3 regions of the Aliiglaciecola sp. NS0011-25 genome follow, and region 2 is predicted to be linked to each of the others. Evidence: predicted binding sites of a transcription regulator. Region 2 holds the regulator's gene; each other region holds the start of a gene.
The links. The regulator FliA, encoded in region 2, starts transcription of late flagellar genes. The targets are predictions, from matches to a motif close to CTAAAGNTNNNNNNNNNNNNGCCGATA.
Positions count from the first base shown of each region.

Region 1: the regulator FliA is predicted to act here: its motif matches at 7,093-7,119, upstream of flgM (flagellar biosynthesis anti-sigma factor FlgM).
Region 3: the regulator FliA is predicted to act here: its motif matches at 6,462-6,488, upstream of ABWV72_RS13175 (flagellin N-terminal helical domain-containing protein).

Region 1 is NZ_BAABWR010000014.1:1,875-12,145, reverse strand. Features, by position in the region: gene flgG (flagellar basal-body rod protein FlgG) at 1-289, opposite strand, end outside; gene ABWV72_RS13120 (flagellar basal body rod protein FlgF) at 320-1,063, opposite strand; gene flgE (flagellar hook protein FlgE) at 1,245-2,627, opposite strand; gene ABWV72_RS13110 (flagellar hook assembly protein FlgD) at 2,668-3,354, opposite strand; gene flgC (flagellar basal body rod protein FlgC) at 3,381-3,803, opposite strand; gene flgB (flagellar basal body rod protein FlgB) at 3,800-4,204, opposite strand; gene ABWV72_RS13095 (CheR family methyltransferase) at 4,311-5,147, opposite strand; gene ABWV72_RS13090 (chemotaxis protein CheV) at 5,177-6,103, opposite strand; gene flgA (flagellar basal body P-ring formation chaperone FlgA) at 6,273-7,004, shown strand; gene flgM (flagellar biosynthesis anti-sigma factor FlgM) at 7,155-7,487, shown strand; gene flgN (flagellar export chaperone FlgN) at 7,536-7,961, shown strand; gene ABWV72_RS13070 (LPP20 family lipoprotein) at 7,987-8,451, opposite strand; gene ABWV72_RS13065 (flagellar assembly protein T N-terminal domain-containing protein) at 8,773-9,951, shown strand; tRNA gene ABWV72_RS13060 (tRNA-Arg) at 10,096-10,172, shown strand; gene ABWV72_RS13055 (response regulator) at 10,211-10,271, opposite strand, start outside.
Region 2 is NZ_BAABWR010000016.1:46,711-56,981, forward strand. Features, by position in the region: gene pssA (CDP-diacylglycerol--serine O-phosphatidyltransferase) at 1-603, shown strand, start outside; gene ABWV72_RS14580 (PEP-CTERM sorting domain-containing protein) at 808-1,401, shown strand; gene flhA (flagellar biosynthesis protein FlhA) at 1,698-3,794, shown strand; gene flhF (flagellar biosynthesis GTPase FlhF) at 3,849-5,207, shown strand; gene ABWV72_RS14595 (MinD/ParA family protein) at 5,204-6,070, shown strand; gene ABWV72_RS14600 (RNA polymerase sigma factor FliA) at 6,067-6,798, shown strand; gene cheY (chemotaxis response regulator CheY) at 6,837-7,220, shown strand; gene ABWV72_RS14610 (protein phosphatase CheZ) at 7,255-8,022, shown strand; gene ABWV72_RS14615 (chemotaxis protein CheA) at 8,036-10,234, shown strand; gene ABWV72_RS14620 (protein-glutamate methylesterase/protein-glutamine glutaminase) at 10,267-10,271, shown strand, end outside.
Region 3 is NZ_BAABWR010000014.1:20,282-30,552, reverse strand. Features, by position in the region: gene pseF (pseudaminic acid cytidylyltransferase) at 1-80, opposite strand, end outside; gene pseC (UDP-4-amino-4,6-dideoxy-N-acetyl-beta-L-altrosamine transaminase) at 77-1,222, opposite strand; gene pseB (UDP-N-acetylglucosamine 4,6-dehydratase (inverting)) at 1,250-2,251, opposite strand; gene ABWV72_RS13195 (hypothetical protein) at 2,728-3,036, opposite strand; gene fliS (flagellar export chaperone FliS) at 3,033-3,464, opposite strand; gene fliD (flagellar filament capping protein FliD) at 3,478-4,938, opposite strand; gene ABWV72_RS13180 (flagellar protein FlaG) at 4,958-5,383, opposite strand; gene ABWV72_RS13175 (flagellin N-terminal helical domain-containing protein) at 5,476-6,300, opposite strand; gene ABWV72_RS13170 (flagellin N-terminal helical domain-containing protein) at 7,162-7,989, opposite strand; gene ABWV72_RS13165 (flagellin N-terminal helical domain-containing protein) at 8,489-9,331, opposite strand; gene ABWV72_RS13160 (flagellin N-terminal helical domain-containing protein) at 9,696-10,271, opposite strand, start outside.

The DNA.
Region 1 (10,271 bases), on a different contig from region 2:
TCGACATATCGAGTGCATTATCAGTGGTCAACATATTCCCTTGGGTGTGGGATTTTTGGGTCGCAACCACCTTACTACCGGCACCTAACATTAGTCCCGAGGGTAGTTCAGTGTCAGCAGATGAACGTCCACCTGGTTGGTTGATGTTTTGATAGAGTAAATCTTCAAATATCGCTCTATCTTTTTTGAAACCCACTGTGCTGGCGTTAGCCAAGTTATTTGAGATAACCGATACATCTGTTTGGGCTGCATCGAGTCCTGTTTTACTTATCCAAAGTGCTGGGTGCATAATTCACCTCCGCTATTTTAAGTTTTAGTACTAAATAATTCTGAGTAGTTGATTGCCGCGCATATCTAGCGTATCGGCCTTTTTCATCATCTTGACTTGCAGTTCGTAATGACGTTGCAAGCTGATCATATTTACCATTTCGTCAATCGCATTTACGTTACTCCCTTCCACCATGCCGGTACGAAGTCTAACGTTGATATCTTCATTTGCTTCTTGACCATTTTTAAGTCGAAATAAACCGTCTTCACCGCGCTCCATATCTGCAACATTCGGATTGACCATTTTTAATCTGCCAACTTCTTCTAAAACGGTTTCAGGCGCGCCTTGTGGTCGCACTGAAATTGTTCCGTCGTTAGCAATATTGATGTTGGATAAAGGAATCGGCAAAAATATGCCTCCGGCATCGCCTATAACCGAATTCCCGTGGGCATCTTCGAGACCACCATCAGCGCCTAATTGCAAATTTCCAGCGCGGGTATAAGCTTCGTTTCCTTGTGCATCCAACACGCTAAACCAGCCGTCCCCTTGGATAGCAACATCCAACTCACGATCAGTTTGGATCATTGCGCCACCAGCGTAATTATTAAACGGGGATTCAGTCATGGAAAAGACCCGAGTCGGCAAACCTTCGCCGTATGCCGGCATCGCTCTAGCGTTTTCCAACATGGCCTTGAAGCCATTGGTTTGTGCATTTGCTAAATTGTTCGCTCGCACAGCCGTGCCCAATAGGTCTTGGCTGGCTCCGCTGGCTGATATATAGAGTAATTTATCCATGACAACTTATTGACTCTGGTTAACGTAACCTAAAAGATTGCAATAAAGATGCCATTGGCACATAAAAACAGAATTAAAAACGTGTAAATGCAGAAGGCTTGATGAAGTTTCTGTATTCCTTTGAAATTTAACAAAAAAATACCGCTCTTGATTAGAGCGGCATTGTTAAATTGATGGCAGATTATCGAATATTTAAGATAGTTTGGTTAAGTTGGTTATTCACCTCAAGTGCCCGTGAATTCGCTTGGAAGTTACGCTGGGCGATAATCATATCGATTAACTCCGTGGTTAAATTCACGTTCGCTTGTTCAAGCGCTGAAGAGTTAACATCACCGAAGGTACCGGTGGTCGCTTCCCCTGCTAGCGCTTCGCCAGACAAAATACTTTCTTTCCACTGTGTACTACTTTGTTGGGTTAGGCCTTGTTCATTTGCAAAACGAGCTAGGGCAACACGAACTACAGGTTCAGATGTACCATTTGAAAAAGTAGCGCGCACTAAACCATCCGGACCAATGTCAATACCTGTAAGTCTTCCAACGGCTAGACCATCTTGTTCTAATGACGTAACTTCGAACGAAGAGGCAAACTGAGTCGGTTCATCTGCCGTTGCACTACCAACTTCAAGCGCGAAGTTGGTTGTAATCGTCTGAGTTGCATCAGAACCGTTTATCAACGGCGGGTTACCTAACTGAACAGTCGTCACATCGCCGGTGGCAACAGGGGTACCATCACCATTTTGAATACCAATAAAATCACCGCCGCTACTAAACTGCATTCTAAACCCAGAGACCGCATCAGCTCCTAAGGATACTGAACCTGCAATGTTATTAGGATCTGTACCAGCAACGTTTTCAGTGTCACCTGCGATATCAATAGCAGTGTCATCTACATAATTAACTACTACCCATTCATTGGTTGCTGCAGAATCTTTCATAAAGTAATAGGTCATCACATGACTATCACCCAACGAATCATAAACGGTAATAGATGTAGCTGCGTTATAGGTAAGTGGATCGTTAGGATCAAAAAGTGTTATATCTTTAGCATCATCACCTGCTGGCAAATTAAAGCGAGGTGCAACTTCGGTGGTTTGTTGTGGTGAGCCTGAAGAGTCTGGAATTCTCACCGGAATAGTTGTGCTCAAAGCCACAGATGAAGAGGTACCATCAGCGTTGACCGGGAAGCCCATTAAGTTATCACCGTTGGAATTAACCACAAAGTTATCTTGATCAAGCTTAAACTGCCCTGCTCGAGTAAATGAAAAATCACGAGAGGTTATTTCAGGAGTCGTGGCAAAAAAACCATTTCCAGTAATCGCCAAATCCAGTGCTGTATTGGTAAACTGAAGACTACCTTGAGAAAATTGCTGAGCAACATCTTGGGTTAAGACACCGTCGCCAACTTTTGTATTACCGGCTGCCAATAGCGACGAAGCATAAACGTCACCGAATTCGGCACGAGATTCTTTAAAACCGACAGTATTTACGTTTGCAATGTTATTTGCAGTGACATCTAGATCTTTTTGAGCAGCTGAAACACCGCTTAATGCTATGTTAAAAGACATCGTTTATTCTCTCCTAAACTAAAGGGCTAACATTTTTTAATTAACCACCGATTTGAATGACATCACTCAAATTGACACTTGTTTCGCCATCCAAATTTAAAATGACACCTTGATTGTTACTCGCAAAACTAACGCTATCTACATGCCTATTGACCGCTGTAGGTAAGGTTGTTGACTCGCCGTTTTGTGTACCTTGTGCATAAACTGCATAATTGCCGGCTGGCAAAGGATTGCCGTTAGCATCTTTACCATCCCAACTAAATTCAATATTACCTGCCGACTGTGTACCAGCATCAATGGTTTTAATTAATTCGCCGGCTTCAGACTCAATGGTAATTTGTAAATCTTGAGTGGTTTGATCGGAAATAACCACCCCGGTTACGCCGTTACTAGTATCGCTTAAATATCCAACGTTACCTTGTAATAAGACATCTTGACCAATAAGGCTGGAAGCCTGTAATGCTTGGTTTGAGGTCATGCTAGAAGCAAATTCAGAAAATTTAGTATTCAGTGAATCAATACCTTCAGAAATACTGAAGCTGGTCATTTGTGATACCATCTGATCGTTATCTACAGGTTTGGTAGGATCTTGATTAGCTAATTGCTCAGTTAGCAAAGAGAAAAAGTCTTCCTGACTTAACCTTTCATTACTGCCATCATCAATAGGCACGGTTTCTTCTTGTACATACAGGTTAGAATCTAATCCTGTCGATTTTGATATTTCCACGTTACTTTCCTCACTAAATCAGTGATTTATTGACCCTGACCAAGTTGCAACACACGTCTGAATATACGTTTTGTAGTGTCTGCCAACTGAACATTGGTTTCATAAGATTTTGACGCTGACATCATGTCTGCCATTTCCTCAACCACATTCACATTTGGCTTGTAGATATAGCCATTACTGTCTGCCATTGGGTGACCTGGGCTGTATTCGATTTGCAGTGGCTTTTGGCTTTCAACAATACCTAATACTTGTACACCTGCGCCTTGAGATTGTGACTCTGTTGCACGTTGCATTTCGGCAGCAAAAACAGGATGGCGAGCCTTGTATGTGGCGTCATAACTACTACTGACGCTATTTGCATTGGCAATGTTACTGGCCGTTGTATTCAATCGAACACTCTCTGCAGACATGCCAGTGCTTGCAATATCCATAACTCTAAATAAACTCATGCGCCTTGCCCTCCAGCTAGTGCTTTTTTCATACCTTTAATCTTGCCAGTCAAAAATTGGATGCTTGCCTGATAGCGCATTCCATTTTCCAAAAAGGCATTACGTTCAGCTTGCACCTCTACCGTATTACCATCACCAGTATCAGGTTGTAATGGAATTCGAAATTCAATACTTGCTTGAGATTGCATTGAACCTTCAAAGTGCTTTTCATGGGTACGTGTCATATTTTGCTGACGATCTTGATTTGCTGATTGCATGGCTTTCTGAAAATCTACACCACGGGCTTTGTATCCTGGCGTATTAGCATTTGCCAAATTTCCAGAAATAACTTCCATAGTTTCGGTTCTAACCTGCATTGCTCGGTCGTGAAGTCCGGTTAATTTATCAAGACTGATTGCCATGTTGTTCTCATCTTAAAAACTCGCTTGTGAGAAATTTAGCAAGGGTTATGCCAAGACATAGGGAGGTGGATACGGATGAACCGTGGATATTACATAACAGTATGTATTAGTTAGCTTTTTTAATATAGAACAGACCGGGATTATTGCGCACCAAAGTGAATAATTGATTCAATTCAGCGATAGATTCAGATGCGCCAAGAAATAAAGCCCCATCGTTTTGCAGGCAAGCGGCAATTTGTTGCAGTATTTTCCGCTTATTGTTTACAGAAAAATAAATCAGCACATTTCGACAAAAAACCACGTCAAATCGGCCTAGCCCAGAATAACTATTTAGTAAGTTCTGAGGTTTAAAATTCACCATAGAGACGATTTCTTTATCCAATTGCATGTGGTTGTTATCGACCGCTTTAAAAAAACGCTCTTTACGTTCCTCCGACAAACCTCTGCTAATCGAAATACTATCAAACTTGCCGGTTTTAGCCCGCTGAAGCATATCAGTTGAGATATCGGTAGCAACAATCTCCACGCCTAACGGGAAGGCTCTAGGATTAGCTCTTTTATATTCTTGAATACACATTGCAATGGAAAATGGTTCTTGCCCGGACGAACAAGCTGCGCTCCAAATTCTCACTTTACGCTTTGCTTTAGAAAGCTCAGTTAACAATCTATTAGATAGAATTTCGAAGGGGTATTTGTCACGGAACCACAAGGTTTCATTAGTAGTCATAGCATCAACGACTTTTTCCCGCATCTTGGGGGAATGGCCGCTATACGCGATCTTCAGTAACTCAGAAATACTTGCCAAGTTTTCTTGGCGAACCAAGGGTCCTAGGCGACTATAAACTAAATAGCTTTTTTTCTCATTTAGTACAATACCGCACTGACGCTCTAAAAAATGCGTAAACTCTAAGAATTCGTGCGGCGCTAATTGATCTAATTTCAAACATTAATTTCCGTAGGTAAAGTAGAGCTTTATTTGTTAAACCATTTTTGCACAGCTGACGCTAGCTCATCTGGGTGAAATTTAGCAATAAAGTCGTCTGCTCCAACTTTTTGTACCATTGCTTGATTAAATACACCGCTTAAAGAAGTATGCAATACTACTTTGAGTTTGCTTAGCTCCGGTGTGTTTTTGATCTCTGCAGTAAGTGTATAACCATCCATTTCCGGCATTTCTATGTCAGACACCAACACACCAACTTTATCGGTGACGTCGCCAGTTTCTGCGGCAATTTCTTTTAAACGATTAAGCGCTTCAAGTCCATTTTTAGCCACTTCAATGTTTAATCCCAACGCAGCAAGTGCTTTTTTAACTTGGCTTCTTGCCACTGATGAATCATCAGCGATAAAGATAATTTTATCATTTGCAGGAGATTCTGACATATTTAAATCCGCTGCTAAATCTTCACTGACTTCAGTTTTTAATGGTGAGATTTCATTTAGAATCTTTTCCACATCAAGAATTTCAATCAACTCATCATCAACTTCCGTCACTGCAGTCAAATAACTTGCTTTCCCGGTACCTTGAGGAGGAGGCATAATTGCATCCCAATTGGTATTGATGATACGTTCAACTGAGCCGACTAAAAAACCCTGCACTGAACGGTTGTACTCAGCAATTATAATAAATGCGTTGCGAACGTCTTCTATTTTTCTGCCGCCGGTTGCCATACTCAAGTCAATTACTGAGATCGTTTGGCCACGAATATGAGCAACACCTCGAATTAACTTATTTTGCTTAGGTATTGAGGTTAACTGGGGGCACTGCAATACTTCACGCACTTTAAATACATTGATGCCAAATCGCTGTCTGCCATTCAATCTAAATAGCAGCAATTCAAGTCGGTTTTGACCAACAAGTTGTGTGCGTTGATTAACTGAGTCAAGAACTCCCGACATATACCACCCCAATTAAATTTAAAGTAGGCACAATTGTTGCGTTGTCCCTATTAGAAAACCAAGTTTAACTAATTTTAGCGCCAAAAATCGTATTTGTGACTGAATTTTGACGTTTATCTTTGTTTGCTTAACGATTTAATAAGCATAGACAAAACGGCGGCACCTGAACATGAAAATATCGTTAATTCGTACAACTGGTAAGTTATTAAGTGTTTTCTTCAGCGCCTGTTTAACTCTCAACAGTGGTTTCGCTGCGGCGTCCAGCGACACTAACCCTGCTCACCAACAACTTAGTCAAGCAGTAGAAAATTACGTTAATACGCAGCTGAGGCATATAGCTGCACCAAGTGATGATAACTTGCTAGTAAAAGCGATGCCATTAGACGAAAGGATAGTCATTCCTGATTGCCCTACTCCATTTACCATATCGGCTAGTAAAGAAGCGCTAGCGCAAAGTAACATAACGGTGAGAACCAGTTGTGAACAAACGAATTGGTATTTATATATGATGGTAAAAGCCACTCGCGTGCAACCCGTAGTCGTGCTCACCACCTCGGTCAGTCCTGGCACTGTTTTAAATGAGAATGATGTTAAAGTTGTGATGCTTGATAAAAACCTAATAAGAACGAGTACCTTTGCCGATATCAGCACTGTGGTAGGCGCTCGAATGAAAAAAAGAAGTCGACCTGGCCAACCCGTAGTCCCCGGCCAACTTTGTTTTGTATGTAAAGGAGACAGTATTCTGATTACCGCTGATACTGGTGGGGTAAGCATTAAAACCAAAGGTATAGCCCAACAGGATGGTAACCTTGGCGATACGATTGCGGTGAAAAACAGCAAGTCGAATAGAGTGGTGCATGCACAGGTGGTGAATACCCATCAAGTAGTGGTGCAGATTTAGTATAATTAGCGTAAACTATGGGTTATTACATCTGGTTAGCGCAGATTTGAGCTTATCTAAATAATATTTAATTTTTTTCTACATTTAGCTAAAGGTCTTTAAGTTCCGGCCGATAAGATAAGTGAGGCAAATTAGGTATTCGAGGTCATTATGGCAATTAACAATATAAATAGTGGAAATCAAAAGCCACAACTTGAGAATCAGAGGCTGAATCAACAGCAATCTCAGAGTCAAGCGACTGCGCAATCTGCTGCTCAGCAATCTAAGTCTGCAGAAGCGCCACGTCAAGATTCAGTATCACTCACGCAATCTGCTCAGCAGCTTAGCCAGGTTCAAAAGAAATCTAGTGATACACCTGTCAATCAGGAAAAGGTCGACAAATTGAAAAAAGCCATACAGAATGGAGAATATCGCGTTAACCCTGAAGTATTGGCGCAAAAAATTAGCAAACTCGAAGCTCAAGTTTTTGGCATTGAAGATTAGAATTTGATGCCAGATTGGTTTAGCTTCTCAAAATAAAAGCAAAGCTAAATGAAAAACCTAATTGCCCTCCTCCAAAAACAGAAACAACAACTTGATTCACTTATTTTATTGCTTGAGTCTGAGCTGCATTTAATCAGTACGCGAGACGCTGAATCACTCACTTCCGTTATCAATGAAAAATCGGAATTGTTAGAATCGATTGCCAGCACTGACAAAAGCGTTGAGCAGGAAGTTGAGAAACAACCTGAAGCAACATCAGAGCAAGCTGTAACAGACTTATTTGATCAAATTAATCAATCTTTGTCCCAATGTAAATTCAGAACCGAGATCAATCAAAAAGCGGTAGAACAAGGTCAGTTGCGCTTGCAACATCTTCGCACTTTGCTTTTAGAATCCCGAGCTAAAGAAACCATGACTTACGATAAAAGCGGCAAACCTAAAGGTGGTTCTTCAGGCAAGAGTGTGACCGTTTAAAAGTTCGTTATCAAAGGAATAGAGTTTAATAATAACGAACTTTCTTCACTTGTTTCGGCTTGGCAGTACTCAGATATAAATCATGCACTAGGCTAAAATCCAACTCCAACTCTGTGGCATAAGAGTCATTGCCAATGGGGTAGCTTTTTACTACTCGCGCACCGCGGATCACACCTTGAACACTGGCCATTAGTTGAGTATCAGTGAGCACAAGATTAGCCAAAGACTGTTCACCGTCAATTTTTTGTCCATAAACCTGCTCAGTTAGTTCACGGTAAGCATCCAGTTTCGATGCTTTCACTGCCATTAGTACTTTCGCTGAACGGTTACTTCCCCGTTGAGCATCTATTGGCGCATAGCCGATAGAGCGAATAACAGGATAAGAATCAGGTTCGATGGTTTCCCACTCAACTTGTTTGTCTATGATGTTTTGACAACCGATTAATCCGGCTAGACATCCCGCAATCACAAAGGTATAAATTAGTTTCATATTTTTCTCAGTAGTATCTTTACAGCGCATTGTTAAGCTGCATTCGGCTTCAATTGATAATTCAAAACCATTTCAAACTGTCTTCAAGATTTTTCACTGCAATATTTGTTCCTTATCACAAAAAAATTGAGACCCAAGTAAGTAGACCAACTGTGATAGAAGAAAATTGGTTACTGATTAACCGCCATCTGAAAACAGGTACAAAAGATGCATTACCTGATTTACTAACTATAGTAACTAAATACGTAAAAAGTGGCTACGCATGCAAATACACACGTTAAAGCCGTTTTGAATTTAAGCGTTAATTGGATATTTTTTGAAATGAAGCCCATAAACTGCCAAATTTTTTCTGTTAAGTTAATCACTTTGTTCTGTGCCTTTTGCGCAGCACTCTTTTCTGCGCAGTCGTTGGCAGCTTGGTTCGAGTCCAGTGGTCAAGCGGCAATAAGAAACGGCAATATTGAGTTAGCGCGGCAAAATGCGACCCAAGAAGCAATTAAGCAAGTATTGTTATTTGCCGGAGCTTCGGTACACAGTGTGCAAAAAATGGCAAACGGCGTATTGCAAAATGATGACTTAACGATTCGCGCCAGTGGCGAAGTCAATAGTATTGAACTAATAGATGAAGTTTTTAGAGATGGCTATCTCACAGTTTCCTTGCGGGCAGATATTTTCCCTCAAAAAAACACATGTCAATCATCAGAATACCCTAAAAGTATAGTTACCACTTGGCACCCAATAGACAACCGAGAACAAGCCACTACCGGCAATCTATTTGAAATAGGTACTAAGTTGCCAGAAGTACTTCAACAAAACTTCGAAGACTTCGCACAGCAATCGAGTATTCAAACCATATTACCTTTCTACTATGCGCAACAACCGCTTTCAATGATCAACGATGCAATGGTACTAGCCAAACAATCAAGCTCTCAATATGTGCTAACTGCCACCGTTAAAGATCTAAGTTTAAACAATGTTAACCAGTCTAAATGGCAATTTTGGAATAACCCTACACCAATAAGAAATTTCAGTTATCAAGTTACCCTTTATGACGGTTACACTGGTACCTTGATGTGGCAGAAATTATATTCTTCAAACGCGCCATGGGACTTCGATACTCATCAGAGTGTCGACATAAATAGCGGCCTGTTGTGGCAAAGTGCTTACGGTGTGGCAATTTCCTCAATCATGCAGGATATTGCGATTAACGTTGACGAAAAGTTAGCTTGTTCGCCTACGTACGGACGCATAATACAAGTAAGAGGTGATCAACTAACCCTCAATATTGGTAGCAACCAAGGCATTCAAAACGGTGATGAATTCACCCTATTTCAGCTGCAACAGAAACACAACCCTCAGGGCCAAACCTTTACCCAGTTTAATCTACACCCTACCCCAGTGAGAGTTGTGAGTGTTTCGCCAGGGACTGCGGTTGCGGTATCAAAAGACGGTACTTTACTGGCCAATATTCAAGCCAATGATTTTGTTTCCAAACAATAAATTAGGGGCTTGCGATTAGATTATTGATGTCCTTTTAAGCACATCGAAATTGCTATTCGATTTCTCATCAAAAACAGGTAAACCCAGACTTGTCTTAATACTGCCAAATTTAGTATAGTCTTGCCCGCTCTGATGTTGGAACATGTCCCCTTAGCTCAGCTGGATAGAGCGACCCCCTCCTAAGGGGTAGGCCAGAGGTTCGAATCCTCTAGGGGACGCCATTTGATTAGAATGTTTATAAAGGGGGAGTTTGTTATCGTTAATCGATAACCATTTGCGCTTGGCAAAACCAGAAGTTAATTAGGTCTTTCATTAATGCG
Region 2 (10,271 bases):
GAATTTGGTGCTGAATACGATTCTATGGCCGATATGGTGTCTTTCGGAATGGCGCCGGCTCTTGTTGCTTACAATTGGGGCTTAACCGATTTAGGTAAAGTTGGCTGGTTGGCTGCCTTTATTTATGTGGCGGGTGCTGCATTAAGACTGGCAAGGTTTAACACCCAACTAGGTGTGGCGGATAAACGTTTTTTCCAAGGCTTAGCAAGTCCCGCTGCGGCTGCATTGGTTGCCGGAATGGTCTGGGTTGGCGTTGAATACGACGTCGATGGCAAAGATTTCGGTCTAGTAGTTGCTGTGTTAACGGGCTTAGCTGGATTATTAATGGTAAGTAACTTCAAATATAACTCGTTTAAAGAAGTTGACTGGCACGGCAAGGTACCTTTTGTTGGACTTTTAATTGTGATGTTAATTTTCATCATTGTTGCCACGGCGCCTTCTTTAGTGTTGTTTATAGTGTTTGCCCTCTATGCGTTAGCAGGACCTATAAATACGTTTCGAAGTGTTGATAAAGTGCGCCTTGAAGATGTAGTTGGGGATCGTGAAGAGTCTGATTGTGATTTCGACGATACACCCAAAAAATCGACTGAAGACGATAAATAATCGAGCAACTAAGTGTCAAAAAATTTAACGATCTCAATAGGCTTATTTTGTTACGTAATAATAAATTACTGATTCATATAATAAAAATAAGTTGGTTCAGTAATTGCTTTACTTAATTGCTGAGGTCGCACTGTTTAGTTTGTGACCGAAATATAACAATAAAAATGAACGAAATCGTTTAAAACAATAATAAGGTTCACTAGTATGAAGTATTTGAAAAAAGTTTTGCTCGCAACAGGTCTTATTGCCACTACACTGGGAATGTCTCTTTCAGCAAATGCTGGCGCAATTATTCAACAAGATATCTATGCAGATGTTTTGTACTCTGATTTTAATCCATATGGCATTGATTTAGGTCCGCAGATGATTGGTACTGTTACGTACAATACTGAAGACGCGGATGGGGCCGGTTTTTTAAGTACAGCAGAAGTTAACTTAACGCTAGGCTCTTTGTCTTTAACAATGGATGACAGCGAATCTGTTCAGTTTGATCAGCCCATTGTTGCTGGAATCAATCCTTTTGATCCCACTGCTGGTCTAGACTTCATGATTGAAGTTTTTAACTTGTTTGGCGACATGCCAGATTACGTTTTGACGTTAGATATCGGTAATTATGAAGGTTTAGTTACAATTGATGAGATTGTTTATGACATAAATGGGGATGTTGAAGAAGTATTCTTAGATGCGCTAGGCTATACAACACTTGGCGCCGTAACATACGTTCCAGAGCCTTCAGCATTAGTTCTTATGCTTGCTGGTTTAGGTTTACTAGTACGCAGAAAAGTGGCTGCTAAGTAAATTTATTCTCTCGTTTTAAAAAACCTGGCGTCAGCCAGGTTTTTTTATGTCTGTTAATATATTCACCTGTATACCGATTTGTCCTATTTCTGCTTTTTTGTTGATTTCCATTATTTTATTGCGGAGCAGTTTAATTTGTCCTCAGGCTTATTCACTAAGCGTGATAGAGCGGAGTAGAGTGGCTTTAATTTCGTAAACTCATTTTCTAGTAAAGAACGTCAATTTACAGTCATTTCAGTTTTGGCGCGCTTGTTGCAATTCCACATATTATATTAATAACCGTCAAAAATTTGTTTATGGAACTTGCAGGTTACCTCAATCGGGTAGACAAAAATCAGGTAAAAAGCTTTATGAATGGGGTCGGCGCTCCAATCGTAGTGCTAGCCATAATGGGCATGGTTATTCTGCCGATGCCGGCATTTCTATTAGATATACTCTTTAGTTTCAATATTGCATTATCACTTATGGTGATTTTGGTATCTGTGTTTACCAATAAGCCCGTTGATTTTGGTATTTTTCCTTTAGTACTGTTAGTTGCCACTGTATTACGCCTTGCCTTAAATGTCGCTTCCACGCGAATTGTCTTGTTGGAAGGGCATGAAGGTGGAGATTCCGCTGGTAAAGTAATACAGGCATTTGGGGAAGTGGTTATTGGTGGTAATTACGCTGTGGGTATAGTGGTGTTTGCTATCCTACTGATTATCAATTTTAAAGTGGTAACTGCTGGTGCAGGACGTATTTCAGAAGTAAGTGCTCGTTTTACCTTGGACGCGATGCCCGGTAAACAGATGGCGATAGATGCCGATTTGAACGCCGGTTATATTGATCAAGATGAAGCCAGAAAAAGACGTTCGGAAATTACCAGTGAAGCCGATTTTTACGGCTCAATGGACGGTGCTTCTAAATTTGTTAAAGGTGACGCCGTTGCTGGTTTGTTCATTATGCTTATCAACATTGTTGGTGGTTTATTCATTGGTATTATTCAACATGACTTAGCCTTTGGCGAAGCCATTGAAATATATACGATTTTAACCATTGGTGATGGTTTAGTTGCGCAAATACCTTCGTTATTACTTTCCGTGGCTACGGCGATTATTGTTACCCGCGAAAATGACTCTCAAGAAATGGGTCAGGAAATGAGACGCCAACTAGGTAACCAAAAAGCGCTTTATGTTACCTCCGCGATTTTATTCGTGATGGGTATAGTGCCAGGTATGCCACACATAGCATTTCTTGGTTTTAGTGCATTTGTAGCGGCAGTTGCTTACTACAATTTCTGGAACGCCAAGAAGCAGGCTGCTGAACCGCAAGTATTGGAAAATACGCCGGAACAAAGCCAGCCGCAAGAGATTAAAGAGCTTGGTTGGGATGATGTGCAGCATGTCGACACCATAGGTTTAGAAGTGGGTTATCGCTTAATTCCTTTAGTTGATAAAACTCAAGGTGGTGAGCTTCTCACCCGGATTAAAGGCGTTCGTAAAAAATTGTCTCAAGAGTTGGGATTTTTAATTCCACCTGTGCATATCCGTGACAACTTAGATTTAAACCCCAATAGCTATACCATTTCTATGCTAGGAGTTACGGTTGGGGATGCCGAGATTAGTCATGACGATGAATTAGCGATTAATCCAGGGCAGGTTTTCGGAAAACTAGAGGGCAAGGCAACACGAGACCCAGCCTTTGGTTTAGAAGCCGTTTGGATCCGCCCTCAACAACGTGAACACGCACAAACTTTAGGGTACACAGTAGTAGATGCGGCAACAGTGGTTGCTACACACCTTAGCCAGTTACTAACTAATAATGCGTATCAGCTACTTGGACATGAAGAGGTTCAACAACTCCTCGATATGTTAGCTAAAAACAGTCCTAAGTTGGTTGAAGGTTTGGTACCGGAAGTCTTGCCGTTAAGTACAGTGGTAAAAGTATTGCAAACCTTGCTATATGAAGGCGTTCCTATTCGAGATATGCGCAGTATTGTGCAAACGTTATGTGAATATGGTCCTAAAACTCAAGATCCTGATGTGTTGGTATCTGCCGTTAGAATATCGTTAAAACGTTTAATCGTGCAGGAGATTAATAACAACGAACAAGAGTTGCCGGTTATTACCCTAGCACCTGACTTGGAACAAATGCTCCATCAATCTTTACAAGCTGGTGGAGAAGACGGCGCCGGTATTGAACCTGGCTTAGCTGAAAAATTACAAAACTCGTTGTCTGAAGCTTCGCAACAAAGAGAATTAGAAGGTGAGCCAGCCGTATTATTAACATCAGGCATGCTCAGACCTGTGTTATCAAAATTCTTCAAACATTCAGTGATGGGCTTGCACGTTTTATCTTATCAAGAAATTCCAAGTGACAAACAAATTCGAATTGTAAGTGCTGTGGGTCAATAAAATGGCGCAGACTAATTTATATAAACTAGACCAGATGCTTCTTTGGGGGGCAATGTGAAAATTAGACGTTTTATCGGAAAAGACATGCGCGATGCGCTTAACCAAGTAAAAAAAGAACTTGGCGGTGATGCGGTCATTATGTCCAACAAGAAGACTTCGGAAGGAATCGAAATTGTTGCTGCGTACGATCAAGCAAAACCTGAAGCTGTTACGGAACCTAATCAACGAATTAAGCATTCTGGTATTAATAAACAGCCAACTGCAACTGCGCATCCTGGACGACAAGCTACTACAGCAAACTTTAATCAACCACAAAGCCTGCGAGCAGCACAACAAAAAGTGCCGAGTCTGAGTGAAATTATTGGCGACTCGGGGCCAGATAGCCTGCGTGAGTTACTCGAAAAACAAGCCGCCGCAGCCGTGCCAACGTCACAAAATGAAGCTAATAGTCATGAGGTAAAAACGGCACAGGCTGAAGACGTTTCGAATTCTGCCATTAGTGAAATAAAAAATGAGTTAAATTCGCTGCGCAATGTACTTCAATTTCAAGTTTCTGGTTTGCTAAAACAACAACGTCAAAGTGCTCATCCTATGCACGGGTATTTAACCTCAAGACTGATTGAAATGGGCATTAGCAGTCACATTGCCGATGACATAGTCTCTTATACTCCCGAAAACGCAGATGAAAGGCAGGCTTGGTTATTTTTACTTAAACTATTGTCTAATCGTATCCAAACCACTGGCAATGCTATTCTGGCCGACAAAGGTGTTGTTGCATTAGTTGGTCCCACAGGGACAGGAAAAACCACAACCATAGCCAAATTGGCGGCCAGAGCAGCGCAAAAGTATGGCGCTGACCAAATCGCGATGGTAACAATTGATTCCTATCGTATAGCGGCGTTTGAACAATTGGCGACTTATGGAAAAATTATTGGCTGTAACGTAAAAAAAGCGCAAAATGCGGAAGAATTGTCAGATATACTCTTCCAACTGCGTAACAAGCGATTGGTTTTAATAGATACTGCAGGTTTTGGTCAAAGAGATTCTCGACTAATCAAGCAGTTAGATACCTTAAATCAGCATTCATGTGCTAATATCAAGAAGTATGTTGTGATTCAAGCCAATGCACAATACAAAGTGCTGCAGCATACTTTGAGTGCATTTAGCAATATTGATTTGCAGGGATGTATTTTAACCAAGCTCGATGAGAGTTATAGTCTCGGAGAAGCGTTAAGTGTGGCAATTGAACATAAGTTAGCCGTTAGTTATTTGACGGATGGACAACGAGTCCCTGAAGATATTAAAGTTGCAGACGCAAAGTTTTTAATCTCTGCAGCGGCTAAGCTTTATAAAAAATATGGTTTGATTCATACTGCTAAGCCAGAACTAAACAAATCGGCATTAGCAATATGATTGACGACCAAGCGAGTAGCTTAAGACGAATGAATCAATCTCGATTAATCAAAGTGATTGCGGTAACCGGTGGTAAAGGTGGGGTCGGTAAAACGAACATTACCTTAAACACGGCTATCTCGATGGCTAAAATGGGCAAGCGCGTCATGGTGTTAGATGCCGACTTAGGGTTGGCAAACGTCGACGTCATGTTAGGCTTGCGAGTAGAAAAAAACTTATCCCATGTTTTATCTGGTGAATGTACGCTGGATGAAGTTTTAGTTGTGGGCCCTCATGGGGTATTGATTGCACCGGCAACCTCCGGAACACAATCAATGACCGAACTCAGCCCCACTGAACATGCAGGACTAATTCGCGCGTTTAGTGAGTTGCGTACCAATATAGATGTGCTTATTGTAGACACGGCTGCGGGCATATCAGATATGGTGCTCAGTTTTTCCAGAGCATCACAAGATATAATGATGGTTGTCTGTGATGAACCCACCTCTTTAACTGATGCATACGCGTTGATCAAACTACTGAACAGAGAACACGGCGTGTTTCGCTTTAAGATCGTTGCCAACATGGTACGTAACATGCGCGAAGGACAAGAGTTATTTGCAAAGTTATCTAAAGTGACTAACCGTTTCTTAGATGTTGCTTTAGAGCTAGTAGCAACGGTTCCTTACGATGAGAATATTCGTAAGTCAGTTCGAAAACAAAAAGCAATTGTAGATGCATTTCCAGGATCGCCAGCTTCTATCGCTATTAAAGGCCTTGCAGAAAAAGCAATGCATTGGCCAATTCCCAACCAACCTGGTGGACACTTAGAGTTTTTCTTAGAACAACTTGTCGCCGAAAAAGTGGTAGGTGGACAAAGGTGATTAGAAAGGCAGCAGCTTATCAACAACAAGCCGATTTGGCTCAACTTGTAGAAAGACATGCTTCCTTGGTTAAGCGAATTGCCCATCATTTATTAGCCAGATTACCTGCCAGTGTATTAGTGGATGATCTAATTCAATCTGGAATGATTGGATTGCTCGAGGCCGCAAAAAACTTCGATGGCTCAAAAGGCGCAAGTTTCGAAACTTTTGCAGGTATCCGTATCCGCGGAGCCATGCTTGATGAAATTCGCAAAGGCGACTGGACACCCAGATCTGTGCATAAAAATGGCAGAGCAATTACCCAAGCAATTAATCAAGTAGAACGTGAAACGGGCAGAGATGCTAGAGATATAGATATCGCGGAAAAGTTAGAAGTAAGCCTACCCGAATACCATCAGATGTTGAATGAAGTCAACGCTGGAAAAATTATCGGTATTGAAGATTTAGGTATTACCGAAGATGTGATTACCACTGAGCAAAATAAAGGTAGTGACACGCCTTTTCAGGATTTACTACAAGGTTCATTTCAAAAAGCATTAGCACATGCTATTACTACTTTGCCGGAACGAGAAGCAATCGTACTGTCATTGTATTATGATGAGGAGTTGAATCTCAGAGAAATTGGCGAGGTACTCGAAGTTAGCGAGTCCAGAGTCAGCCAAATTCACAGCCAAGCAATGTTAAAATTGAAAAGCAAAATGCAATCTTGGCGAGTTAACGAAGAATAATAAAACACCATTTGATTTAATCCTCATTGGAGGCAGTTTTGGATAAAAATATGAAAATCCTCGTTGTTGATGACTTTTCAACGATGAGACGCATCATCAAAAATTTACTTAAAGACTTAGGTTACACAAGCGTTCAAGAAGCCGATGATGGCAGCACTGCGTTACCTATGTTGCAACAAGGTGATTTTGATTTTGTAGTAACAGACTGGAATATGCCAGGCATGCAAGGAATTGACTTGCTTAGAGCCATTCGTGCAGATGATAGTTTAAAGCATTTACCAGTTTTAATGGTAACGGCTGAAGCGAAAAAAGAACAAATTGTGGCGGCAGCTCAGGCTGGAGTGAACGGTTATGTTGTTAAGCCTTTTACGGCGGCTACGCTTAAAGAGAAGCTAGACAAGATTTTTGAGAGACTGGGTTAAGATTTAACCTGTGTTGAAAATTAGGAGTGTCTAAATGACCGGCTCTAATAAAGCTCCAATGTCTCTTGATGACGCTAAAAAATTAGTTGAATTGCTGGAAAGCGGAGATAACCAAGTTGCTAGCGAATTGCTCGAAGAAGCCTCTTTAACCAATTCTGTTGAATTATTTGCAGAGGTGGGCAAATTAACCCGCCAGCTCCATGACTCTCTGAATAGTTTTCAACTTGATGATCGCATTTCGAATTTAGCCAATGAAGAAATACCTGATGCGCAAAGTCGCCTGAACTATGTTATAGAAACGACCGAAAAAGCGGCTAACACAACGATGGATGCCGTGGAAGCAAGTATGCCTATTGCTGAAAAGCTGCATACAGGTATTAATAATTTGCTCCCCGAGTGGAAAAAGTTGATGACTAGGCAGTTACAACTTGGCGAATTTAAATCTCTTTGCTCGGACTTAGATGGATTATTAGAACAGTCATCTAAAGACACCGAACAATTAACTGCATTCTTAACAGATATATTGATGGCACAGGGGTATCAAGATATCACTGGCCAAGTTATTCGCAGAGTTATCGAATTGGTGAAAGAAGTTGAAGACAGTTTAGTGCATATGTTGACTGTTTTTGGTGCTTCTGAAACAAGTTCGTTAATTTCAAAAGCAGATGAAAATGCTCATAAATCTAAAGCTGAGTCCGATACAGTGAAAGCTGAAGGTCCAATCATTGATGCTGAAATACGCGATGATGTGGTGTCCAATCAGGACGATGTAGATGATTTATTATCTAGCTTAGGGTTTTAAGAGGAACTTATTCATGTCTTTTGAAGTTGACGAGGATATTCTACAAGACTTTCTAGTTGAGGCAGGTGAATTATTAGAGCAACTGCAAGAGCAGCTTGTTGATCTTGAAAACAATCCAGAAGATTCTGATTTGTTGAATGCGATATTCCGCGGTTACCACACAGTAAAAGGTGGCGCTGGATTCTTATCACTTACAGAATTAGTCGATATTTGCCATGGTGCTGAGAATGTCTTCGATACCATGCGTAATGGACAACGCACTCTGACGCCAGAGTTAATGGATGTTATTTTACAAGCCACAGATGTGGTTGTGCAGATGTTCGAGGATGTCAAAAAACGCGAGCCACTTGAAGCTGCCGCCCCTGAACTCTTAGAAACGTTACATCGATTGAGTAAACCTGAATCAAAAGATGAGTCAAGTGTAGAACCCCCAGCGGCCTTTGAAGCGCCTCAAGAGATAGTCGAGACCGACTCTAGTGCAGAGTCGAACGACGACATGGAAGACATCACTGAAGACGAATTTGAAGCTCTATTGGATGAACTGCATGGTACAGCTAAGTCAACGCCTGCAGAAGTTACTCCCCCCGCCGACTTAATCACTGGTGCCAGTGATGAAGATATTACTGACGATGAATTTGAAGCCTTACTTGATCAACTTCACGGTGAAGGTGGCTTCTCAAACGATAAATTTGAAGCAGTCCAGCCAGCTCCAGAGCCGACGCCAGAACCAGTGAGTGCCTCACCAGAAGAGACCTCTGATTCTGAAGATATTACAGATGATGAGTTTGAAGCATTGTTAGATCAATTGCATGGTGAAGGGAAAGGACCTGCTGTAAAAGCGCAAGCTTCAGCGCCAACACATACACCAGCGCCGACGCCGACGCCAACACCAGTGCCTTCACCTGCACCAGCGCCAAAACAGTCATCAATACAGCCACCACCTCCAGCAGCCAAAGCAGAAGTGGCTGTAAAACCAGCAAATTCGCCAGCAGCTGCCAAGGCTGTCGTCAAAAAAGATGACAAAAAACCAGTAGCCAGTGCCCAGGGTGAAACAACAGTAAGAGTCGATACCAAGCGCCTAGATCAGATCATGAATATGGTTGGTGAACTGGTATTGGTTAGGAACAGACTGTTAAGTTTAGGTGTTAATATCAATGATGAAAGCATGACCAAAGCGATTGCGAATCTTGATGTTGTGACAGGTGACTTGCAAGGCGCGGTGATGAAAACGCGCATGCAACCTATTAAGAAAGTCTTTGGTCGCTTTCCCAGAGTAGTGCGAGATCTGGCACGTAGTCTCAAAAAAGAAATTTCTTTGGTCCTTGAGGGTGAAGAAACAGATTTAGATAAGAATTTAGTCGAAGCTTTGGCAGATCCCTTGGTTCATTTGGTTCGAAACTCAGTCGATCATGGAATCGAAATGCCAGATGAACGCTTGGCTGCAGGTAAACCGTCACTAGGCACTGTAAAGCTCGCTGCGTCTCAGGAAGGGGATCATATACTGCTTACCATTGAAGATGATGGTAAAGGCATGGATCCCGATAAGTTAAAAGATATTGCCATAAGTCGAGGTGTGTTAGACGCTGACGCGGCGGCTCGAATGTCGGATGAAGAAGCGTTCAATCTCATTTTTGCTCCAGGATTTTCCACTAAAACAGAGATATCTGATATTTCTGGACGTGGTGTTGGCATGGATGTGGTGAAAACCAAGATTAACCAGCTTAATGGCACGGTTAATATCAATTCCGAATTGGGTAAAGGCACACGCTTAGAAATCAAAGTACCACTGACGTTAGCTATCCTGCCGACATTAATGATTATTGTTGGAGAGCAAACGTTTGCACTACCTTTAGGTGCGGTAAACGAAATTATTAATATGGACTTGAGCAAAACCAATACGGTTGATAGTCAATTGACTATGATTGTTCGTTCTAAAGCCATTCCGCTTTTTTATCTTCGAGACTGGTTGCGAAAAGAACCTGGAACGGTGGATAAAAATCAAGGTCATGTGGTCGTCGTGCAAATAGGCACCCAGCAAGTCGGCTTTGTTGTTGATGGCTTAATAGGGCAAGAAGAAGTGGTTATTAAGCCCCTAGATGCGCTTCTACAAGGTACCCCTGGCATGGCTGGCGCTACAATTACAAGTGATGGCGGGATTGCCTTAATTCTTGATATTCCAAGCTTATTAAAGCGATACGCTAAAAAGAAATAATAACCAAATTCATAAGAGGACGCTTTTTCGCGATGGC
Region 3 (10,271 bases), on a different contig from region 2:
GGCTTGCCCGCAAAATCACGAATATTTTTTGCCGGTATACGTTTACTTCCGCCTCGTGCGGGAATGATAGCTAGATTCAAGCTAATACCTCATTTAATGCTTGCACAACTCTGTCTTGATCATCGGCTGTCATGCTAGGAAATAAAGGTAAAGTTAACGCATTTTGATAATAAACTTCTGCATTAGGGAAATCCCCCTCAGAAAAACCAAGCTTTTGATAATAAGGCTGCAGATGTATTGGGATATAATGCACATTAACGCCAATTCCCCGTGCAATTAACCCATTATAAACTGCACTTCGGTCGTGCTGTTTAACTTCAATCATATAAACATGCCAGGCACCATTATCGGCATTATCCATGTCTGGTAATTTTAGTGGTAAATGTTTCAACAAGTCTTGATAACGATGGGCTAGATTCTGACGTTTTGTAATAAAACCGTCTAATTTTTTGAGTTGCGATAAGCCTAAAGCTGCGTGTAGATCACTCAAGCGGTAGTTATACCCGAGTTCTACTTGTTGATAATACCAAGGTCCATCAGATGGCCCTTGCATTTGTTTCGGATCCCGAGTTACCCCATGCTTAGCGAACAGTTTAGCGCGCTCATGCAATTCTTCATTATTTGTCAGCACAGCACCGCCTTCAGCGGTGGTAATAGATTTAACCGGATGGAAGCTCAAAACCGCCAAATCAGAGTATTGGCAACTACCGATTTTGTAATTCTGATAATTTCCCCCCAAACCATGCGCCGCATCTTCAATAATCTGCACTTTGTATTGCCTACAAAGTTTTGCAATTTCTTGCATCGGGCAACTCGCGCCAGAAAAGTGTACGACGACAATAGCTTTGGGTAATCGATTAACGTTTGCAGCTTCTGCTAATTTGTTTTCAAGGGCTTCAACGCTGATGTTTCGCGTCGCACTATCAATGTCCACAAAATCAATTGATGCACCACAGTACAAAGCACAATTTGCACTGGCAACAAAGGAAATGGGAGAAGTCCAAACAACATCTCCTTTTCCAACGCCAAGCGCTAAACACGCCACATGCAGTCCAGATGTACCACTATTCACTGCAGTGGCATATTTGGCATTAGTATAATCGGTTAATGCTCGCTCGAATTTAGGAACAACACAGCCTTGGGTTAGGAATTGGTTTTGCAGGACATCAATTACAGCAGCAACATCGTCGTCATCAACAAAGTGCTTACCGTAAGGAATCAAATCATTTGGATTATTCAATATTGGGCCTTAATCTAAAGTTAACTTATCTAAGGCTTCAAGTTCTTTAACGGTTAAAAAGTGTGGATTGGTACCAGAGTGATATTCAAATTTATCTTGTACTGGCTGCCCTTTTTCCCCCAATTTGTTTAACCGATAATCGACGGTTTTATCAAAAAACTTAATTGCAGGTGTAATCACATAATGATCGTCAAATTCAAGGGAATGATGGGCCATTTCTTCAGGCACCATAACTTCATGCAGCTTTTCTCCAGGCCGAATACCGATGGTTTCGTAATCACGACCTCCACTCATGGCTTCGACAAGATCCAAAATGCGAATCGAAGGGATCTTAGGCACAAAAATTTCGCCACCCTGCATACGCTGGAAGTTGGTAATAACAAATTGAACGCCTTCATCTAGGGTTATCCAAAATCGCGTCATTTCATCATGGGTTACTGGTAGCTTGGTTTTACCTTCGCCAAGCAACTTGCGATAAAATGGAACGACCGAACCTCGGGAGCCTACAACATTACCGTAACGTACTACAGCAAATCGCGGCCCAGTTGCACCGGAGATATTATTTGCGGCAACAAATAATTTATCAGACGCTAACTTGGTGGCGCCATATAAGTTAACTGGATTGGCGGCTTTATCTGTAGACAAGGCAATAACTCGGCGAACATCAGTCTCAATGGCGGCATCGATTACATTTTGCGCACCATAAATATTGGTTTTGATACATTCATTGGGGTTATATTCTGCCGCAGGAACTTGTTTTAAAGCAGCAGCATGAATAACGTAATCCACATCTTTCATCGCTGATTTTAAGCGGTGCTTATCTCTTACGTCACCAATAAAATAGCGCATACAAGGAGCATCAAATTGCTGCTGCATTTCAAATTGCTTTAGTTCATCGCGGGAATAAATTATGATTTTTTTAGGCTTTTCGTTTTTCAATAGATGTGAAACAAAACGCTTTCCAAACGAACCTGTTCCACCGGTTATCAATATAATTTTATTTTCAAACATTTATCTTGTCTACCTAACACTGTTGAAACGCGAAAAGATGTAACTGCGTTTTTGCTTGTAATTTTATGTTGGTTTATATGTGTTTCTAGCTATATGTCTATTTAGTTTTTCAACCGCTAATAAACGCAGCAACGACTTAATTGATTTAAATGTAATCACTATTTGGTAGTTTGCAATTCAAATCCAATAAGTAACGTCAAACTTTTGAAACTATACCTCTATATAGTCATAACAAGCAATTTCCATTCCTATTGGTTTAAGTGACACAACCTAAACTCAGAGCTATCAATTATGAAAAATGATTATCTAATACTGCGTTCAAAAATCCAGTATAAGTAATATATTAGCTTATGAGAATTGCGGCATAACTAAAATGTTTCGGAGATTATTAATAACGAAAGGTTTTATAATTGACTAACTTTGCAGGCTGAATTTTTAACGCTATTTGGACAGTAAAGAACATTGATATTAGTGAATTATTTGTATTTGTTGACTATTTTCTTGCCTCTAATTAATCCACTTAATTGTGTTAAAGATTCTTTAAGTTGGCTTTCTACTATCGTTGAAAGCGTATTGTTAACTATTATTTCATGCTCAGCAAAAACTTTTTCATTGTCTCGCTCTAGGGATTTAAGGTGATTTGTGACCACATCATCGCGTTTTATAATTAGTTGCTTGAGCAACTCATTATCAAGTTCTCTAGCGTCTAAAACAGCTTCAATTTGGCCATTGATATCTTTAAGGTTATCTGGTGTAAATCGATGATTTAAGGTTAGTTTACTCACACGACTGCAGTACGTTTTTGCCTTTGCGCTTCATAAGCTTCTTGTTTCGCATCTTCGGGGATACTCGCCCAGGCATTCTTAATAGGTAACAACAGATTAATCACTTCATCCATGATCTTCAAGTCATTCTGAATATTAGCGTCAGTTACGCGCTGGATCATGTAGTCATACAAATTAAATAAATTCTGACTCACTTCACTGCCGATTTCTAAATCTAAGGTATCCCGAAGATTCATTAAAATAGCGGAGACTCGAGATAAGTGCTCTGACTTACCTTCAAAATCTCTGCGCTCAATGCAGCCCTTACCATAGGCCATGCGGTCTAAAGCGCCCTGCATCAACATCAGGGTAATTTTGTGAGGATCCGCAGATGCCACATCTTGTTTTAAATTGCCTTTTTTATAAGCATTGATGCCTTTAAGCGCCATAAATTACAACTCCTTATGCTTGACCTAGCGATGCCAATAGCGCACTACCGGTTTGGTTCAGTTTAGTTACCGTTTGGTCAAGATTTAAATATTTATCACGTAAAATTTCTTCAAAGCCGAGCATGCGAAGCTCGAATTGTTCTCGCTCATCAGACAACAGATCTTTTTCATCTTTTGCTGAGCGCTCTCGAGTAGCTAACAGCCCACTAAAAGTAGTGTATTCTTTAGTATAATCGTACAATCTAGCGGCTATACCATCCTCATCATCTGTAAATAGTGCTGCGATATCATCAAAATTATCTTCCAATGCTTCAGCCAGACGATCTTCACCGCTACCTAGTCCAAACTCATCATATGAACTAATTTCCAATTTACCTTCAGAATTAAGCTCTACTCCGATTGCGAATAAACCACCCAAAGCAGATGATTCCACACTAGAGCCGATAATACTCGTTAAGCCAGAAGTAATGCTTCGCGCCATAAAATCACCGGCCAACACGCCGTCGTCTTCTAGTTCAGAGGTACCATATTTGGTGAGCGTATCGATCTCTTTGGCAAGTGCATTAAAGTTATCGACAAAATCTCGAATTTTTTTATCTAAACCTTCAGTGTCGTAACCTATTTTTAGAGTGGAAGTCTGAAATGCCCCTAAAGAATCTTTAGTGGAGAGCGTTGATGCTTCAAACGAAACACTTGAAATAGTATTTTCAAACTCGTTAGTACTGGATTCCACCGCAATGCCGTCGATCGTCGCTTTCGCATTTTGTGCACTTACCACGGGCTCTAGATAGGTTGCAACTTCAGTAGAATCTGTGGTGGAAACTCTATCCAAATCGGCCAAATTATCATTATTGACAATGACTAAATCATTTCCTTCACCTGTAGTTGATGAAGTTAAAACCAGCTTAGCGCCACCAGATGCAGTACCAGTATCAATAATACTGGCGTTAATACCGAAATTATCATCTGAGCTATTGATTGCATTGGCAAGTTGTTGGAGGGTTTGACCCGCAGTAACATTAATATCGAAACTATCGCCGCTGCTATCAACTTTAAATGTAAGACTACCGCTACCTGAGGATAAAACAGAGTCGCTTTTGCTTGCAAAGCCGCCATCACTTGCATCCGCAGTTTCTAATCGACTACCACTAGCTAATTGAGTAATAGCTACTTGATATTCGCCTTTAACAGCACTATTGGCAGCTTCAGCAGTAAAAGGCTCGATGCTATCATCTGGGTTGGTAATCTTAGGCTCACGCCCTTGCAAATTATTATCGCTGCGCAATTCATCTACGGTGTCTAAAAAGTCACTCATTTTGGATTTTAGCTGGCCAATACCAGAAATTTCCGCGTCTAAGGCCTCTTCTTTGTCGTCTAAACGAGTCTGTTTTGGTGCTCGCTCAGCCGCAATTAGCTGAGTGACTAAATCATCTAACGCCAGCCCAGAACCTACACCTAACGATTGAATAGTCATAACGAACCTCTTTTAAAAACTAAGCTTGTTTGTTTAATAATACCCCTACTGCGCTGCCAACGTCAGACTGGAGATCTTTGATTCTCTCAGACAAAGCAAGTACTTCTTCAGAGGGGATTTGTCTAATCACTTCCCCAGACTCTGAGTCGGTTACTTTAACCACTTGTCGTTCACTCTTTTCATCAACAGAAAACGACAGTTGACGATTAGTTGCCTGTAGAAAATCACTTATTTCACTAACCGCACTTTCAATGTTCAAAGAACTTTCATTGTTTGATGCGTCGTTATCGGCCTGCCTTTCTTTTTCTTGACCATTTTGCGCAGACTCGGCGACCGCTTTCTGTTCGTTTCTGAGTTGATTTTGTTCAGATACGTTTACAGAAACAGGTGTTGATACCTCTTGCTGTGCAAAATTCTGGCCATACTGTGAAAAATTGACATCCATCTTCCACCTCCACTTAAAAGCAATTTGCCACTAACTGTATAGAGTATAGTGGCATTATCATTGTTAGACTAACCTTAAAAAAGCTAATCAAATTATCCTAGCAAAGACAACGCCGACTGAGGTCGCTGATTTGCTTGGCTAAGCACAGACAAAGAGGCCTGTTGAACAATTTGATTACGGGTTAGTTCAGCTGTTTCCGTTGCAAAGTCTGTATCACGAATACGTGAACGTGCACCGGCAATGTTTTCTGAAATATTGCTAAGGTTACGAATGGTTGATTGGAAACGGTTTTGCAACGCACCTAAATCGGCTCGCACAGCACCCACTGTTGATATTGCATTATCAATCGAAGTTAGTGCACCAGATGCACCTGCGATAGTGGCAACTGAAAGAGAACCTATATTCAAACCAGAAGAACCGTAACCGCCAGAGCGAGATAAGTTCACGGATATAGTTTGTCCGCCATTTGCTCCAACTAAGAAAGCTGCCGAGAAAGATCCCTTCAAAATATCAACACCGGCGAATTGTGAATCGGTTGAGATACGTGAGATTTCCGTTTTCAATGCAGAAACTTCTTTTTGCAGTGCTAAACGGTCAGCAGATGTATTAATCCCGTTTTGAGATTGTACCGCCAGAGTACGAATACGTTGCAATGATGATGTAACCTCACCTAATGCACCTTCAGCTGTTTGTGCTAGTGAAATAGCATCGTTTGCATTACGTACCGCTTGGTTTAGACCTTGTACCTGAGTAGTAAGACGATCTGAGATTTGTAAACCGGCCGCATCATCTGCTGCTCGGTTGATACGAAAGCCTGACGACAATCTTTCAAATGATGTGCTAAGTGCCTGTCCTGAATCAAACAACTGGCGCTGCGCATTCAAAGACGACACATTGGTGTTTACATATAAACCCATATTTACCTCCTGAGAACTACCTATTAACTGATAAGGTAATTCGCCTCAATTTTGACTTCCAAGAAATAAATCTTGTAAGCCTCCTCTCTTTGTTTAAGAATCAGCACCTCTACCGATTCTCAACATAAAATTCTTTAAAAAGAATTCCCCTCAACTAATGTTATCGACCGCTACTTGAAGATCTTTAGTTTTTTTATTATTTTTTCGTTAAATGTAAATAATTGAAAAATAACAACTTTTATATAAAGATGAAAAATAATGAATATTTATTTTAAAAAGATAAGTGAATAGCAGGAGATAAAAAGGTGTTTAGGCTGGTTTTATGTAGGAAGCCCAATGTTTATTTTTCAACGCCCATTTAATTGGTTTGAACTAAATATTGCGCATTGAGTCAGAGTCACCTCAAGGAAGCAAAGTTAAATGCGATTTGGTTAACGTAGGTGACCGCCAACTGAGCAATATTACTTTGTTGTAATTTAAATGTGTTTGTTACTTTGAATATTTCACTTTTAGACTTGAGCGAGTTTTGGCACAGCGATTGCTAAGTTATGCAAGTATAAACGTGAGACAAAATAGAAAAGCCATTTTTTTGGCATAAGAATAAAAAAAGGCCAGATCAAATGACCTGGCCAACTTGCTCACGTTAGGAGTACGAGCAAATACTGTTTCTGTCCGGCTGGCAGGGTTAGAGAATGAATACTGGCCTCTCAACCAAACTTCTACACTCTCAGTCCTGTTAGTCGGCTTTTTATTTAGGTGGTGCCGACACCACCGCCATCCTTGGCCTATCTAGACACATTTCCAATGTGCCTCTGGGTTGGCCTCTCATTTCCTACCCTCAGAAATTTGATTATCTCTATATTACCCGAGCAACTGTAATGCAGCCTGAGGCCGTTGATTAGCCTGGGACAAAACAGTTAAATTGGCTTGCTGTAAAATTTGTGCGCGGGTAAGACTTGCCGTTTCTGTGGCAAAATCTGTATCTTGAATACGCGATCTTGCCGCTGATACGTTCTCAGATATATTACTTAAATTACGAATAGTGGATTGAAAGCGATTTTGAATCGCCCCTAAATCGGCACGTTTAGCATCAATTATAGATATAGCCTCGCTTACTCTGGTTAACGCCGCTGAAGCTTGAGCTTCTGTTGCAACCGAAAGATTAAATCCGGCAAATAAACCCGAAATACCATATCCACCCTCTCGGGATATATTGACACTAATCGTTTGACCAGCATTGGCCCCGACTAGAAATTTTGAAGAATAAAATCCATCGAGTAAGTTTACTCCGCCGAACTGACTGTAGCTGGCAATACGGCTTATTTCAGTTTTTAATGCCGACACTTCTTTTTGCAGGGCTAAGCGATCCGCTGAATTATTAATCCCATTTTGAGATTGTACGGCTAAAACTCTTATACGTTGAAGCGCTACCGTGCTTTCTGCTAACGCTCCTTCTGCAGTCTGGGCTAAGGAAATGCCATCATTTGCATTTCTGACAGCCATATCCAAGCCTAAAATTTGTGTGGTTAGTCGATTAGATATTTGCAGACCGGCTGCATCATCTTTAGCGCCATTAATTCTAAAGCCAGACGATAAACGTTCAAAAGCGGTACTTAACTCATTATTGGTGGTAATTAATTGCCGCTTGGCATTAATTGATGAAATATTTGTATTCACAAACAATGTCATTATCCACACTCCTAAACTTTAACTAACTTACTGTTTATCAAAAGTTTTATAATAGAATAAGTGTAGACAACTCAGCTAAATATAAATTTGGCACACATAATGCTAAATCCATATTGTCAGTCATTACCATGGCTGACAGTTTTGCCAAACAATTACGTTTGACGAAGCTGTACAAAAAGCATGAGCGAAAGCTCAAGTCGACGGGCGGGATTGATGGCCTATACCTCAATACCCCTCACTACCTCCTGGCTTCTTTTCTGCCCAGTCGACTGCCCATTAAAAAAGCCTAAGGCTTTATTATGGAGTGAGAATTCGCCCGCGCCTTTGCATAGCGTGAGTTATCTAATTGTTCTAGTAAAACGTTCCTTCTTCGGTCGGTTGCAGCCTGCCCCCACAATTTGCAATCCGACCGTTTTCTTTTGTTCAATCAATCTTCAATGTTGCAGCCTGCCCCTTTTGCTTGCTCAGCATCATATTTCATGATTTTTCTCTACTTATATTATTGCAACAGTTGCAATGCAGCTTGAGGACGTTGATTCGCTTGTCCCAACACTGTAATACTGGCCTGTTGAATTATCTGCCAGCGGGTTAGTTCAGCGGTTTCAGCCGCAAAGTCTGTATCGCGGATACGAGATCTCGCCGCTGAAACATTTTCTGAAATGTTGCTTAAGTTTCTGATAGTTGATTGAAATCTATTTTGAATCGCACCTAAATCAGCGCGTTTAGCATCGATAATAGAAATTGCACCTAATACAGCAGTCATAGCACGAGACGCATCGGCCTCAGTAGCAACAGATATTAAATTTGCTTCGATACTCTGAGAACCGAATAGGCCGGAAGTCCCGTATCCACCCGCTCTAGAGATATTGACACTGATAGTTTGACCTGGATTAGCACCCACCAAAAAGGCGGACGAATAGGCACCACCAAGAATATTAACGCCACCGAATTGCGAAGTTGCGGCAATTCGACTTATTTCTTGTTTTAAAGCATCTACTTCTTTTTGTAGTGCTAATCGATCTGCCGATCCATTAATACCATTTTGAGATTGCACCGCTAATACACGTATGCGTTGCAATGCAGATGTAGTTTCGGCCAATGCACCTTCTGCAGTTTGCGCAAGCGAAATACCATCATTTGCATTTCTTACAGCCATATTAAGGCCCAGAATTTGCGTGGTAAGTCGATTGGAGATTTGCAGTCCGGCGGCATCATCTTTCGCATTGTTTATGCGCAAACCTGAAGATAAGCGTTCAAACGCTGTACTTAAATTATTGTTCGACGTGAATAGCTGACGACTCGCATTCAACGACGACACATTTGTGTTGACGTATAAAGACATTTTTTTCTCCTAACGATTTAAGCAATCCGCCAAACCTATTATTATTATTAGTGGTTTTTGCGGTGATTCTAAGTGCGCTATTATTAGTTTTATTACGTCACTTATTTAGGCGTGTACTTATTATTTTTTTATTTTGTACATCGCTCTTGGAATCTTTATCGAACAGGATCGAAAAATCCTTTAGCATAAATTTAAGCTAAATTATTATCCCTATTAATATCAATTAGTTAGGTTGAGAAAAAAGCCGACTAAATTAGTCGGCGAAGCGCTCTCACGTTAGGAGGGAAAGAGCGCACTCTCTACGTTATGGGCCATTAAAAGCAGAATCACTACCCCCTGGCTTTAATTTCCCAATCGTATTCTATTAACCTAGAAGCTGAAGCGCTGATTGTGGACGCTGATTAGCCTGAGACAAAACAGTTAAACTTGCCTGTTGGATAATCTGATTACGTGTCAATTCAGCAGTTTCTGTAGCAAAATCTGTATCACGAATACGTGAACGAGCTCCAGCAACATTTTCAGATATATTACTTAAGTTTCTGATAGTTGATTGGAAACGGTTTTGCAGAGCACCTAAATCGGCACGTACAGCTCCTACAGTTGAAATTGCAGCAGTAATCTCTGTTAACGCTGCAGATGCAGATTCAATACTCGCAACTGACGTAGCAGCGATACCTAGGCCAGAAGCCCCAAAACCACTAGTTCTAGACAAATTAACAGAAATAGTTTGACCACCGTTTGCACCCACTAGGAATGCAGCTGAAAATGCCCCATCAAGGATGTCGACACCGGCAAACTGTGAAGTTTGAGCAATACGTGAAATTTCAGTTTTAAGTGCTGAAACTTCTTTTTGTAGTGCTAAACGGTCAGCGGAGGTATTAATACCATTTTGTGATTGGACTGCAAGAGTACGGATACGTTGAAGTGAGTTTGTAACTTC